DNA from 2 places in the Bacillus sp. 41-22 genome. Region 2 is predicted to be linked to the other one. Evidence: a T-box and tRNA genes for the amino acid it is inferred to sense, from the RefSeq annotation. Region 2 holds a T-box; the other holds one or more tRNA genes.

Region 1 (7,950 bases), 2.5 Mb from region 2:
CTGTTGTTCGAATTTTTTATATTCTTGTTGCACAGGTGTTAAATTTTTATCTTTACTAGACATTTGAATCCTTCCTTCTCTTTTAGAAAGCTTAAATATTAGATCCCATTTCTGATTGAATGAGTTTTAACTGTTCTTTAATGTCATCCTTACTCACTTTCTTTTTCTTAATTTTGTTTTCAAGTTCTTCTATGAGCATAAAAATCTTTTTGTCTGTACTTACACGAATATCGAAAGTAGGGTTTTCATCACTTAGCTTCTTTTTTAATTTACTTCGTAAAGGTTTTAAACCAAATCTTTCGTGATGTTCAGGTTTAACGGCTATGTAAAGATCTAAATTTGTATTAACTGCGGTAGCTTCTATAATTCCCTCCATAGCAAGAGCTTTTTTCTTAGCGTCTTGCGATATAGATTGATTAAAGGATTCTGTACTCATTTTTGTTAATTTAGGGCCCTTTTTCTCATCTGCCCGCTTAGCTTCTTCTTTCTTTACTTTTTTATCTAACGGGCTATTATCACATCCGGTAAGTGAACCGAATAGGAGCATAAATAACGCGGTTATGATTCCAAGTTTTCGCATTATAATCATTCCATTTCTATTGCATTATGTAATTTGAGAAAAAAGGATGATTGCATATCACCCTTTTTCTCAAATTGTGTACCATTAGATACAATGGCACCTTTGGTTATTGCTGTGTGTATTGTGGTTCTTCTTGCTGGACTTCTTCAACACGCGGGTTTAAAGAATCGATAATTGTTTGTGTTTGCTGCGCAGCTGTTTGGAAAAGTTGCTTTGCTTGTTGGTTATCCGTATCAAGAGCGAATCCCTCTAAGCTAGCTTGTGCACTTTTTAATCCAGAAACAGTTTGCTTTAGTTTTGTAATTACAGTCATTGAATGAAGCCCCCTTTGGAATATCAATTCAAAGATTATAATTTGTGAGTTGGGGTGAATTTATGATTGGAAAATTTAGGTTTTTGAAGTTAAAGCTTTGATTCAAGCGTCAATGAATTCTGTGTTATAGTGGCGCTTTATAAGATGGAAGAGGATAATATGTAATTCATGATGTAGGTATGTTACCTGTTGAAGATTAAAAAGTAACTGAAAATTACACGAGGTTAAATTTCTAATTATTCACAAAAAACATATCAATAAAATATATATTTCTATTCTTGTAGTTATTTTTAATTTAAAATAAAATTTTCTTGTATAGTAAAAAAAAGGATGTGTTCAGTTTTAAAAAAATAATATCTTCATTATCTTATTCGTTCAATCGAAGTCATTCACGAAAGAAGAACGTTATTAAATCAACGTTTCTTTTAATGCATAAAACATTTACGAATTGTTTTGTTCATCGAAAGTCTTGCGAATTCTTTTAAATCAACGTTTAGAAGAGAAAGTCGAAAGTAACAAAAGTCATTTATGTTGTATTCGTCATTCATCAAAATGAATACGCTATTCACCACAAGCCAACCCAAACGAAAATTTTCCGAACCCTCCAAGCCACCCCGCTGAGCCGTCGCAGGAGTCCCTTAGAGATAGTATTTGTGATTTTTGAATCAGGGGGTTGATCTCTCGCGAAGTCCTGACGCAGCCCAGCGAATTGTCTTTTACCCAATCCTCGCCGAGTTTCTACTATCAAAGAAAATAACGTTTCTAATGCGATTGGGCAGCCGTTATCGGAACTTACCCCCGACAGTGTGTTAAAATTAATCGAAGCGGAAAACGAGGATCTCCAATTGACTGAACGTGTGATCGGTTGGACAGTTTAAGAGGGTTGTATAAAAAGGGAGATGGCGCAAAGATGGTGAGATCAAAAGAGAATGATTTAACGGAGAAATTGGCAGAAGGTCACCGAGAATATGGTGACGGCAACTTTACAGTACAGAACATCGGTGATGAAACTAACCCGAATTGGACTGTCGTAAAAAATGTGAGGAAGGGATCGGCAGGCATTCGTGAAGGGGAAGATATATTTAGCCTGCGATCAAAATATATAAAATAGTGCGGAGATGGGCGGGCATCACTTCGCCTGTCTTTTTTTTATAGACTATATGCGAAAAGTGCGATGCCGAGAGATGCAATTCTAGACGATTAGATTTAATATGATGAAGTATGAGCCTATATGCGTTCTATTTCGATTTAAGTAGATTAAGGGGGAACGAAAGAAGGAAAACTGCGCGCTAAAGCTAGTGTAGAAGAGGTTTTTATGCTTGCGTATTAGGTTAGCGTCAGGATATAATATCCATATGTAAAGAAGCGAACGTCTACGTGTTGGTGTTCGTATCCTACGTTTAACTTTCGGTAAGAACAAGTCGGAAGAAGACGGAGGCAAACCGTTGATATTATCGTAATAATCATGCGCCCATAGCTCAGTCGGATAGAGCGGTGGTTTCCGGTACCACGTCTGCCGGGGGTTCGAATCCCTCTGGGCGCGTTATGTATTGTTGTTGTGATGTGTTCTATTTAAAAGTATTGAGTAAATAGCACATAATAGCGTGAAGAACGTGTTGAAAATTAATAGTAAATCTAAAGAAACCCCTTGTATGTGATTAGAAATAATCGTGTATAGGGGGTTTTTCGTTATGAAAAGAATTAAAGAGTGAAATGCAATTCAAATCAGAACAGATTTTAGCACTAAAAGAAATTGTAACGAGATATATTGCACAAGCGTATTGTTAAGTTGCTGAACGAAGATATGAAACGTAAGATAGTAGTGATTCACAAAGCAATAGGGACAGGCTAGCCGTCTTTGCCAGTAAGCTGAAGTTTAATAAAAGTGATCATCTTTCGTTGGCATTATCGGACTTTCTTGACCGTTATGAAGGAGAAGAAGAATGAAAAAAGGTTCTCGCAAGCTATTTGAAATAAAATCGTTTCTTACATGTATTGAAGAAGAGGAGTGCGGAGAAAAGGTCTATTATGTAACGATGGAACATCATAACAGTAGTGTGACTCGTCACAAGATAACGAAAGATGATGCATTCGAAATGTTAGTTGCGTATGCAAAAGGAATACCTGAAATCATGGAGGGCTTCATGGAAGATGAAAATTTCAATGAAGTTTATAAGATAACGGCATCGCTAGGTATTTATTGCAGTTAAGTAAAAAGTACATGTCATAAATGTTGTTCACTTGTAAGAATAGACCCTGGAAAAATAACTCAGAGGTAATCCAAGTCACAATTCGAAAATTACACAAAGCAGATAAACAAGAAAGTATCTTTATAGCAAATCGCAACGCTGTGAATTTGGTGCGTGTGGTACTCGTAGAGGATACGAACGGAATTAATCTATCAAATGAAAATGCGACAATGGTGAAGAAACGTGTAATATTCGATATGTACTCGCCATTGTAAAAAAGGTCTGAACTTACAAGTATAAGTTCAGACCTTTTTTTATTATCACTTGTTATATCTGATAATAAGATTTACTATTAGTATGTGGTAATAACTTTTATGCGTTATTATTTTCTTTCAATATTATTCAAATTTAGGTTGTAAGATGTAAATCTCATTAATACATATAAATTAATAATATTTTGGAATGGGTGTCTGCGATAGGATTCTCCTTTTACCAAACTTATTGTACAATAGAAACAAGGGGGAGATTAGTTTGAAGGCAAGTCTTTTACAAGAACAAAGCTTACGTTTGGCAATGACACAAGAGTTAAGGCAAGCGATTACAATGCTCCAGTATAATGTACAAGAATTATCGGAGTTTTTGTATGAGCAATCGTTAGAGAATCCCCTTATTGAGTTAGGTGGTTTTGAGAGGGAGAAGAAAAAGAGCTCTAACACAAGTAAAAGTACCCGCAAACAAGTCGAGAATCAAATGGAAATCTACAGTGTGGATTCTACAACGATTCAGCAACATTTATTAAATCAACTACAGTATTATAAAATAGATGAAGAAGAGCGAAAAGCAGCTTCTTTCATTATTATGAACATGGATGGAAATGGTTATTTACAAGAAACAAATGAAGAGTTATCAGAGCTTCTTTCTGCGCCAATTGATGTAGTGGACTGTTCCGTGGAGCTTGTTCAATCGTTAGAGCCAGCAGGGGTAGGTGCGCGTAATATTCAGGAATGTCTATCAATCCAATTGAAGCGCTTACAAAGAAGAAATGGGTTAGCGGAAGAAATTATAGATGATCATTTTAATTATTTCGTTAAGAAAGATTGGCGAAAGCTCGTTCAAGTGTTGAAGTGTACCAACGAGGAATTACAGGATGCGGTGAACTGTATTACATCATTGCAGCCGAAACCAGGTCTTGCATTTTCTTCTGATAAACCACTTTATATTGTGCCTGATATGGCGGTAAAAAAAGATGGCGATCATCTCGTTTTACAGATGAATGAGAGAAATATGCCAAGAATTGAAATTCACTCTGAGTATAGTGCGTTACTAAATAATAGTGAAAGTGAAGTGGCTTCTTACGTATCGGAGAAGTATCAGCATGTGCAATGGATTATGCGCAGTTTGAAACAGAGAAAACAAACACTCTTACAAGTGATGAATATTATTATGGAAAAACAGCATGATTTCTTCTGGGGAGGTCCAGAGTATTTAAAACCACTTGCATTAAAAGAGGTGGCGGAAGAGTTAGGTGTGCATGAGTCTACAATTAGTCGTGCAACGCGTAATAAATATGTGCAAACGCCGTACGGTTTATTTGAGATGAAATCATTCTTTAGTAATTCTATTTCTACGACGGAAGATGAGGCGGTTTCTACAAAGCGTGTGAAACAATTCATTCAAACGCTTGTTGGAGCAGAAAATAAGAAAAAGCCACTTTCGGATCAAAAGATTTCAAAATTATTAGAAGAAGAGCATGAAATCGTTATTTCTCGAAGAACGGTTGCGAAGTATAGAGAACAAATGCATATTCCTGCTTCGTCTCTAAGAAAAACAATTGGATAGGTGAAGAAGATGAAGGTTGTACTATATACAAAAAAAGATTGTGGTCTTTGCGTGAAGGCGAAACAAGTTTTAAAAGAAGTACAATATGAATATTCTTTTCAAATTGAGGAAATAGATATATATGAAGATAATGACCTTTTAGAGAAATACCATCTAATGATTCCTGTTGTAGAAATAGGCGGAAGACAAGTAGAATATGGTAACATTCACAAAGGTGTCATAATAAACTATATAAACAATGCAGTTAAGAGTTGAATAAGTTTCTGTCTCCTGTTACAATAATACACGTAGCAGGGATTATTTTTTTAACCTAAGTGGGACACAAAATGTCACTACGGGACATAAATTGACCACGAAGGGAAATGAACCGATGTAGTGAGGAGAAAAGATATGCGCTCATGGATTCAGAACACAAAAAAATTATTACCTGATCTGCTACCTGTTATGCAAACGAGAATGCAAGTGCTTCAGTACATTAGGCTTATGCAGCCGATTGGAAGAAGAAACTTATCTGCAAGTCTCGGTATGACAGAACGAGTATTGCGAAGTGAAGTTCAAGTTTTGAAAGAACAAAACTTAGTTCACGTCGCTTCTTCTGGAATGACTTTGACAGAAGAAGGAACAGCTTTAGTTCTTGCTTTGGAAGACTTTATGAAAGAAATTTCCGGGTTAAAGGTTTTAGAAAAACAACTTAAGGAAACATTAGACTTGGATGAAGTTTTCGTTGTCCCTGGTGATAGTGATGAATCACCTTGGGTCAAACTGGAGATGGGCCGTGCTTGTGTGACTTGTATAAAAGACCGTCTGACAGTGAATAATATCGTTGCTGTGGCTGGAGGAACTACGCTAGCTGCTGCTGCGGACATGATGCAACTTGATTGCAAAGATTTACATATGCTATTTGTCCCAGCACGTGGTGGAATTGGAGAAGGTGTCGAGTTAGAAGCCAATACCATTTGCGCCAAAATGGCACAAAATACGATGAGTAATTATCGCTTATTGTATGTTCCAGATCACGTTAGTAGCGAAGCATATGCGTCTATTGTAACCGAGCCCTCCGTGAAAGAAGTTCTTGAGTTGATTCGATCTTCCAATATCGTCATTCATGGAATTGGTGATGCGTTAACAATGGCACGTCGCAGAAATACTTCAGAAGCAGATTGGTTAAAGATTCAGGCAAGCGAAGCAGTTGGCGAAGCTTTCGGTTACTACTTTAATGAACAAGGAAATGTTGTTCATAAAGTAAGAACAGTTGGTATGCAACTTGAAGATTTACAACATGTATCTCACGTTGTCGCAGTCGCTGGAGGTTCTTCAAAAGCAAAAGCAATACAGGCTGTAATAAAGCAAGGGCACACTTCAATTCTAATTACAGATGAAGGTGCAGCAAAACAATTAACAAAGGGTATTACCCTTTAATATAATCCCCCAAGGAGGAAATTTAAATGACTAAAATTGGTATTAATGGATTTGGACGTATCGGACGTAACGTATTCCGCGCAGCTCTTAACAACTCTGAGGTAGAAGTAGTAGCAATCAACGACTTAACAGATGCTAAAACATTAGCTCACCTTTTAAAATATGATACAGTTCACGGAACTTTAAATGCAGAAGTATCTGCTAACGAAAACAGCATCGTTGTTAACGGTAAAGAAATTAAAGTTATCGCTGAGCGTGACCCAGCTCAATTACCATGGAGCGACTACGGAGTAGAAGTAGTAGTAGAATCTACTGGCCGTTTCACTAAAAAATCAGACGCTGAGAAACACTTAGGTGGATCAGTTAAGAAAGTTATCATCTCAGCTCCAGCTTCTGACGAAGATATCACTGTAGTTATGGGTGTTAACCATGAACAATACGATGCAGCTAACCACAACGTAGTATCTAATGCTTCTTGTACTACAAACTGTCTAGCTCCATTCGCTAAAGTATTAAACGAAAAATTCGGCGTAAAACGCGGAATGATGACAACAATTCACTCTTACACTAACGACCAACAAATCTTAGACTTACCACACAAAGATTTACGTCGTGCTCGTGCAGCAGCTGAAAACATGATCCCAACATCTACTGGTGCTGCTAAAGCTGTAGCATTAGTATTACCAGAACTTAAAGGTAAATTAAACGGCGGCGCTGTACGTGTTCCAACTGCTAACGTTTCTCTTGTTGACTTAGTTGTTGAACTTGACAAAGAAGTAACAGTTGAAGATGTAAACGCAGCATTCAAAGCAGCTTCTGAAGGCGAATTAAAAGGTATCCTTGGATACAGCGAAGAGCCATTAGTATCTATCGACTATAACGGATGTACAGCTTCTTCTACAATCGATGCATTATCTACAATGGTAATGGAAGGTAACATGGTTAAAGTACTTTCTTGGTACGATAACGAAACTGGTTACTCTAACCGCGTAGTAGACCTAGCTGCATACATGACTTCTAAAGGTCTTTAATTCTTAAGTATATAAGCAATCAATGACAAAACGAGGGAGAGGGTTTGTTCCCTCTCTCTCTTCTTTCGTTTTAGAAGCAAATGTGTTAAGCTTTTGAATGGGTTTTGTCAATCCTAACTAGTAGTCGGAGGGAAATCCAATGAACAAAAAATCAATTCGTGACGTAGATTTAAAAGGTAAGCGTGTATTTTGCCGCGTTGATTTCAACGTACCTATGAAAGAAGGCAAAATTACAGATGAAACTCGTATCCGTGCAGCTCTTCCTACAATTCAATATTTAATAGAGCAAGGTGCGAAAGTAATTTTAGCAAGTCATTTAGGCCGTCCAAAAGGTCAAGCAGTAGAAGAATTACGTCTTACTCCAGTAGCAGCACGTTTAGGCGAGCTTCTTGGTAAAGATGTTAAAAAAGCGGACGAAGCATTCGGACCAGTTGCACAAGAAATGGTTGCAGCAATGAACGAAGGCGACGTATTAGTTCTTGAAAACGTACGTTTCTATGCGGGCGAAGAAAAGAACGATGCAGAACTTGCGAAAGAATTTGCAGCTCTTGCTGATATCTTCGTAAACGATGCATTCGG
Region 2 (7,950 bases):
AGAACGTACGAAAAGATTAGATAAAAAGGGTAAGATGAAATTTGTTTCATTTCGAGATGAAGATGTAGTTGAGAAGTATGAACTTTCTCAAGAATTACAAAGTAAGATGGAACAAAGATTGTATATTTTAAAAAATAATAAGTGGTATGACGGAATTCATAGCATTAACGTATTAGCAAAGGCCGTTCCATCTTATTGGTTTGCAGTACCTTTTATAAAACTATCTATCGTACTTGGATTTGGAAGTAAAGTATACGATTATATTGCCAACAATAGAAAACTTGTCCCAGTTGGACACTGTCGTGAAGGGGTTTGTGAAATCCCTACAAAAAAATGAAATCATCGTTATCTTTCTTTTGCACCTATTAATAGAGCGTGATATGATAAATTTGGAATGAAAGTTGAAGGAGAGATACAAGATGTCAAATGCATATGAAGAATACATGCGTCAAATGGTAATTCCAATGCGCCAAGAGTTAGTGCGTTCTGGATTTGAAGAGTTAACTACAGAAGAAGCTGTAACAGAATTTATGGAGAATGCATCAGGTACAACTTTAGTAGTTGTAAACTCTGTTTGTGGTTGTGCAGCTGGTTTAGCACGTCCATCAGCAGGTCAAGCGGTTGTACGTGCTGAAAAACAACCTGATCATCTTGTAACTGTATTTGCAGGTCAAGATAAAGATGCTACTGTAAAAATGCGTGAATACTTCGGAGAAATTCCTCCATCTTCACCATCTATGGCATTACTAAAAGGAAAAGAAGTTGTTCACTTCATTCACCGTCATGAAATTGAAGGCGCAACAATGGACGAAATTATTACAAACTTAGAACAAGCTTTCGAAAAGAATTGCTAAAGTAGGGGGAGAGTGAATCTCCCTCTTTTCTTTATATAGAGGTGAAAAAATGATAGTAACAACAGCAGGAAGAACAAATAAAGAAATGAAAGATTATGCAAACAAGGTAGCAGCAGAATTAAATCTTTCTTTCGTTAAACGTAATGACATACCAGTACATAAACTGCATGAGCAGTATGAACAAGATGTACTTGTCGTAGGGAAAAATCGATTAGCCATTTATCCAAAAGGTACGGAAGAGTCGTTTTTCTTTCATCCAAACTCAGCGATGTTTCGTGTGAAAAGGTTAATGCGCGGAGAGCACGATCCGTTTGTACAAGCTGCTAAATTAGAGAGCGGAATGACAGTATTAGATTGTACGCTCGGTATGGCATCAGATAGTATTGTAGCTAGTTATATTGTTGGTGAAAGCGGAAAAGTAACGGGACTTGAAGGCAATGAATATATGGCTTATATTATGGGAAATGGTTTAAAAACATGGTCTTCATCTGTTTCTGAAATTGATGAGGCAATGCAACGAATCGATGTGAAGCAAACGGAGCATTACTCATTTTTAAAACAATGTGAAGATAATAGTTATGATGTCGTTTACCTTGATCCAATGTTCGAAGAAACTGTCATAGAATCAGATGGAATTAAAGGATTAAAACACTTCGCTTTGTATCATGATATTACTGACGAAACAATTGCGGAAGCGAAGCGTGTGGCGAGAAAGCGTGTCGTTCTGAAAGATCATTTCCGTAGTTCTAGATTTGAAAAACATAATTTTCACGTATACAAAAGAAAAAGTGCTAAGTTTCACTTTGGTGTAATTGATCCTTGCTAATTGTTTGAAAAGATGTATAATAAGCAATAATTAATTAAATATACTGTCTGTGATGAAGAGAGTAGTCTTTTTCAGAAGGAAAGCGAGCTAGGGATGGTGTGAGCCTAGTGCAGAAGAAAAAGATGAAGCGCACTTCGGAGATGCTTCTTGAACGAATAGTAGAGTAAGCCGAGGCCCCCTGTCCTCGTTATAAACGGGAAAGTGGTTCGAAATGAACAACAAGGGTGGTACCACGGGTTAAAACTCGTCTCTTTTTTAGAGACGAGTTTTTTGTGTTTTAAAAAATAAGGAGGTTATAGTATGAATTATAAAACGCAGTTTGCGAAAAGTTTATCGAATATTTTTACGAATGAATTAACACAAAATCAAATTTTAGATTTAATCGAAACACCAAAACAAGATGAATTCGGAGATGCAGCGTTCCCATGCTTTTCACTAGCGAAGCAATATAAAAAATCACCAGCTATTATAGCGAAGGAATTGGCGGAGAAATTAAATGATCCGTTCTTTACGAAAGTAGAGGCTGTTGGTCCTTATGTAAATGTATTTTTTAATCGTGAAACAGTAAGTGATGAAGTATTAAAAATAATTTTAGCGGAGAAAGAAGAGTACGGTCAAAATCACTTTGGATGTGAAAAAACGGTAGTTATCGATTATTCCTCTCCTAATATCGCGAAACCTTTTTCAATGGGGCATTTACGTTCTACAATGATTGGTAATTCGCTGAAACATATCGCCGAAAAATGTGGGTATGAAGTTGTCGGAATCAATTATATTGGCGATTGGGGCACGCAGTTTGGAAAGTTAATTACCGCATATAAAAAATGGGGAAATGAAGAGTTAGTTAAAGAGGATCCGATACGTGAGTTATTTAAGTTATATGTTCAGTTTCATGAAGAAGCAAAAGAGAACAAAGAACTAGAAGAAGAAGGACGATCATGGTTTAAAAAACTAGAAGAAGGAAATGAAGAAGCAGTCGAACTTTGGAATTGGTTCCGTTATGAGTCTTTAAAAGAATTTTCTCGTATTTATGAACTTCTCGGTGTGGAATTTACAAACTTTCAAGGAGAAGCTTTCTATAACGATAAAATGGAAGACTTTATTGGGATTTTAGAAGAGCACGATTTACTTGAAGAATCAGAAGGCGCATTAGTCGTTAATTTAGAAAAAGAAGGTATGCCGCCATGCTTAATTAGAAAATCAGATGGTGCAACTATTTACGCAACACGTGATTTAACGGCGGCTTTATATCGCCAAAACACATATGGATTTGATAAAGCACTTTATGTAGTTGGACCAGAACAAAGTTTACATTTTAATCAATTTTTCACTGTATTAAAAAAGCTAGGCTATACTTGGGTTGATGGAATGGAACATGTACCGTTCGGGTTCATATTAAAAGATGGTAAGAAAATGTCGACACGTAAGGGCAGAATTATTTTATTAGAAGAAGTGTTAGAAGAAGCTGTTGCGCTTGCGGAACAAAATATTGAAGAGAAAAATCCGAATTTAAAACAAAAAGAAGACGTGGCAAAACAAGTCGGTGTTGGAGCGGTTATCTTCCACGATTTAAAAAATGAGCGTATGCATAATATCGAATTCTCATTAGAAAATATGTTGAAATTTGAAGGAGAAACAGGACCATATGTACAGTACACACATGCGCGTGCTTGTTCAATTTTAAGAAAAGAAAGTGTAGAATTTGAAACTTGTACGTTTGCATTAAAAGATGATTATAGCTGGAGTGTCGTAAAATTACTTAATAAATTCCCGCAAGTAATTGAAGCGGCCTTCAACAAAAATGAGCCATCTACTATTTCAAAATACGTATTAGATGTAGCACAAGCGTTCAATAAATATTATGGAAATGTTCGTATATTAGAAGAGAACGAAGAGAAAGAGAGTAGACTCGCATTAGCTTACGCTGTGACGGTTGTATTAAAAGAGGGATTACGTTTACTTGGGGTAGGGGCACCTGAGGAGATGTAAATATGAAAAGAATTATTATGAACTTAGTAATAAACTGACAAACCGGGTCTAGTATGAACCTGGTTTGTTTTTTTATTGGATATATAATTTTTTTGCAAAATCAATTAAAATCTATTTAGAGAGGGTGATTCATATTGATTCGAACTTTTATTTTACAAATTCCTTGTCATAGAAGATCGGAAAGAAGTTTCCTTAAACTACAAAAATACATACCTTTATGTGCGCGTTGTACAGGCATGCTTATCGGTATTTTAATGTTTCCAATTTATTTTTATATGACACCTTCGTTTCTACTTGCAATAATACTATCATTTTCCGCTCAAATTCCGTTACTTATTGATGGATTCACCCAAAAATGGAAATGGAGAAGCAGCACAAATTTACTAAGAGTAACGACCGGTTTATTAAGCGGTAATGGTATGGGGCTATTTATTGCCTCTAGCATTATATGGATAACATCTAAAAGCATATATTAATGGAAGGAGAACTTTACATGTTTTGAATTTACTCAGTTCTAATTCTTATTTCAGGAGGAAGCGGGATTAGTTTTCTCATTCATGAAAGAAATATAGAAGCAGTAATTGCTTTTGTTATTTGTACAATATTTATTGTGTTACTCTATTTTCACCTAAAAAGAAATGACGAACATAGAAACTGTGATTGCAGTACATTAGCTTGTACTGATTATACTGATTGTAATTGTTAAATTATGTGAGTGGGAAAGTTAGTGTATCGTTTAAGGTATACTAGCTTTTTTTATTAGAAGTGTAGGAATGTGACTATTAAATGGAGAACTTTAGTTTTGTATATAAAAGGAGGTGTTGGACCTGGAAGAGTATGATTGGAATAGTAAGCTAGCATATTTAAGAAATACGAGAGATTTATATTATAACGATGATTATTTAAGTTTTTTAGTCAATTCAGTTTGGAAGATTACTGATCCTATACATATTGTTGATTATGGTTGTGGATATGGTTATTTAGGTTTAATTTTGTTGCCTTTACTTCCAATTGGATCAAAGTATACAGGGATTGATAGGGGAGAAACATTAATAGCTGAAGCGAGAGAGTTGTTTCGTGCACTCCCATATGAAACAGAATTTATTGAGGGGGATGCGACAGAAATTGAATTGAAAAATAAATATGATATAGCTGTCAGTCATGCTTTCTTATTACATATGAGTTCCCCAAAAACGATGCTAGAGAAGATGATACATTCAATTAAACAAGGTGGTAAAATAATCTGTTTTGAACCACATTGGATGTCAAATATGTCTTCATACGTATTAGATGGAGAGAATCAATCGGAAATTATCCAGCTAGGTGTTTTGCAGAGATTATTTGAAAGAGATACACAGAGAAACGGTAAAGATGGAAATATCGGTATGAAAATACCTATGTATTTAAGTGAATTGGGTGTTAAAAATATTGAATGTAGAGTAAGTGATAAAGTGAATTTTTTAGATTCTAATTTAAATCAAAATGATAAGCAAGGATTATATAATTCTCTAAAAGAAGAGGGGATTGCAGGCAATCCGGGTGATAAACAGCAATTTATAGAACGTTTAATGAGTCGGGGATTAACATTTGCTGAAGCGCTCGCTCAATATGAAGCAGAACTACGATTTTTTGAAGTGTTTCATATACATGCATCTTTAGTTTATGCTCCGAATATGAAAATTACATTTGGTGAAATAAAATGTTAAATTGTAGTGATGTAATTCGAATTGCTACTTTCAATATATGGAATCACGAGAGTTTTTGGTTTGAGAGATTAGAAGCCATTTGTGAGGAGGTTCGCAATATTTCCCCGCATATTCTTGCTCTACAGGAAGTGGGAAGTTGTGCTAAGTATGAATTGAAGAAAAATGTTGCGCAGTATATAGCGGATCAATCTGGATATCCGGTCTGTGTATTTAAAGAGTATCCAGATTCTCCAGATGAAGGCCTAGCTTTTTTAAGTAAAGTTCCTATTTTAGCTGAAGAAGCTATTTGGGAAACAGATATAGAGGAATCGAATTATTGTGCCATTCGAATTATGTTAAAATATAAAGAGTATAAGCTCGGGATAACGAATGTTCATTTAAATTGGAAATCTAGTAAGGTAAGAAAAGAGCAATTGGATACGGTGAATAATTGGATTAAAAACAGAGGTAGTGGCTACGAATTATTATGTGGTGATTTTAATGATGAACCACATTCAGGGGTGCATCAATACTTAATAAGTAATCAATGGATAGACGTGGCTCAGCTTAAAGAAAATCAAGATAACATTCTTGCTCAGCCAACTTTAGATTATGGAAAGAATACAAATTTAATAGGGGATGAAAAGCAAGAAGAACGATATGATTGGATTTTGATACAAGAGAAGGATTCGTTTGAATCTCTAAATATAGAAAATGTATCTGTATTTGGAGATTTAGCATTAACTTCATCACACGTATTTCCAAGTGATCATTACGGTGTTTTTATAGATTTAAAATTTGATAAGTGAAATAAAAGATAGGATGATTGTCATTTTTTTAGGTAAATCGATATATCTTATCAAATCGTTGATCTATTGTAAGTTACAATAGATATTCAGGAAATCGTTAATATAATTTCATCCACTGAATGAAGCCTCAAAAAAGAAGATAAAACCCATCTTCGAATAATATATGTTATTTCATCAAATTAAACAAAATAACGAGAAAAAGTATCGTTTTTAAGATATTTAGTTATAAACTTGAATAATATTAAATAATATCGTTCATTATATGAGGTTTTAGTTGAATGCATACTATATGATGTGTAAAATCTAAGCAAGTAGGTTAGAATACTGCTTGCAAATGGCAGTATAAATAATAATTTGAGGTGAATGCATGCTAGATTTTAAGCAATTAGAGATTTGTTTGAAAGAAAAGAGATTCCTAGATGGATTACATGAGATAAATAATGAAATTGCGCATATAAAAGAAACGAATAAGTTATCATACGTGAAGAACTGGCTTTCTAACGTCTCGTCACCTAAGGAGTTTGATACATTAATTCGTCTTGCTGATGAAGGTTTGATGCATCAATATAGCTCCTTTTTAATTCGTTATACTTATAAAAAATTCCCAAATATGAGAACGCTCTCTTTATATTGTGATGAATTAATTGATGAGCGTAAAATCCTTGATGCTGAACAATTGTTAAAAGATTCTTTGGAAAAGGTAAATGAAGAGGAAACTGATGCGGATGTTTTAACGAAAACATACTTTACGTTAGTTAGATGTTTGCTAGATATGAAGCGAAATGAAGAGGCCTATGCCTATATGCAAAAGGCGGAAAAGCATAGTACGCGTGCAGTTTTTGATAAATGGGGTTACTTATATATACAGACTGGTGAGTGGGAGAAGGCAGAGGAACAACTTTTATCCGGTCAGCAGCATAAAGATTGTGAAGAGTTAGCTACGTACTTATTGGCGCAATTATATGCATATAAAGGTGAACAGCAGCGAGCGTTACAACTCATTAATGATGCGATTGCAAAGTTCCCTCAAGTACCATATTTCTATTTTGAAAAAGTAAAATATTTATTAGATTTAGAGCGCTATGAAGAAATGTTAGCGGTAATAGATAAAATCAATCATATGCTTCCGCATCATGCATATACAACTTATTTTATACATTTACGTGCAGAAGCATTTTATAAAATGAATAATATTCACGATTTGCAAGCACTATTGAAAAGTGAAAAGAGTTTAAAAAATTCTCTATATCATCATATAGAAAAAAATCCTGATGGAAAAAAGGTTCGTTTACCGATAGTTCCGGTTGTACAAAAGGATAACTATTGCGTTCCGACAAGTTTGGAAATGATGTTAGGGGTATGGGGAGAAAAACGTACGCAAGATGAAATTGCACAACATATTTTTGATGTAACAGGTTCTAAGTTTTCAGATACAGTTACATATATAGAAGAGCAAGGTTACGAATATCGTTATTTTCAAGGGAATGAGGAAAATTATAAGAGATTACTCAATCAAGGTATTCCCGTTTTATTAAGTATAGATATTGAGCACGCTTCCCATGTACAAGTGCTTTCTGGTTATGACGATGTACTGCAAGCTTTTTATATTCAAGATCCGAATTTCTTGGAACCGATTCTTGTGGAATATGATAAGTTGCAAGAAAAATATCGTTATACAGATTGTTTAGCTATTACGTTTATACCAAAAGATAGAATGGAACAACTTTCATTTTTAAATGAGAAAGAACACACTTATTATAAAACAATCTTTTCTCTTACAGATCATT

What was found. A T-box is a leader RNA that pairs with one kind of tRNA and senses whether it is charged. The one in region 2 lies ahead of argS (arginine--tRNA ligase), so its partner is inferred to be a tRNA-Arg.
Region 1: it encodes a tRNA-Arg, which carries the amino acid that the T-box ahead of argS (arginine--tRNA ligase) is inferred to sense. The anticodon was not compared.

The regions. Positions count from the first base shown of each region.
Region 1 covers NZ_CP084035.1:4,881,213-4,889,162, reverse strand. Annotated here, with positions in the region: gene spoVAC (stage V sporulation protein AC) at 1-63, opposite strand, end outside; gene LCF45_RS25245 (YhcN/YlaJ family sporulation lipoprotein) at 92-580, opposite strand; gene LCF45_RS25240 (DUF1657 domain-containing protein) at 687-893, opposite strand; gene LCF45_RS25235 (hypothetical protein) at 1,804-2,004, shown strand; tRNA gene LCF45_RS25230 (tRNA-Arg) at 2,361-2,436, shown strand; gene LCF45_RS25225 (hypothetical protein) at 2,837-3,103, shown strand; gene rpoN (RNA polymerase factor sigma-54) at 3,614-4,921, shown strand; gene LCF45_RS25215 (glutaredoxin family protein) at 4,931-5,176, shown strand; gene cggR (gapA transcriptional regulator CggR) at 5,312-6,340, shown strand; gene gap (type I glyceraldehyde-3-phosphate dehydrogenase) at 6,367-7,371, shown strand; gene LCF45_RS25200 (phosphoglycerate kinase) at 7,511-7,950, shown strand, end outside.
Region 2 covers NZ_CP084035.1:2,082,960-2,090,909, forward strand. Annotated here, with positions in the region: gene LCF45_RS10705 (thiol-disulfide oxidoreductase DCC family protein) at 1-337, shown strand, start outside; gene LCF45_RS10710 (BrxA/BrxB family bacilliredoxin) at 420-854, shown strand; gene LCF45_RS10715 (class I SAM-dependent methyltransferase) at 904-1,680, shown strand; T-box leader at 1,721-1,935, shown strand; gene argS (arginine--tRNA ligase) at 1,981-3,669, shown strand; gene LCF45_RS10725 (DUF2085 domain-containing protein) at 3,804-4,145, shown strand; gene LCF45_RS10735 (class I SAM-dependent methyltransferase) at 4,491-5,375, shown strand; gene LCF45_RS10740 (endonuclease/exonuclease/phosphatase family protein) at 5,369-6,163, shown strand; gene LCF45_RS10745 (bacteriocin-processing peptidase family protein) at 6,531-7,950, shown strand, end outside.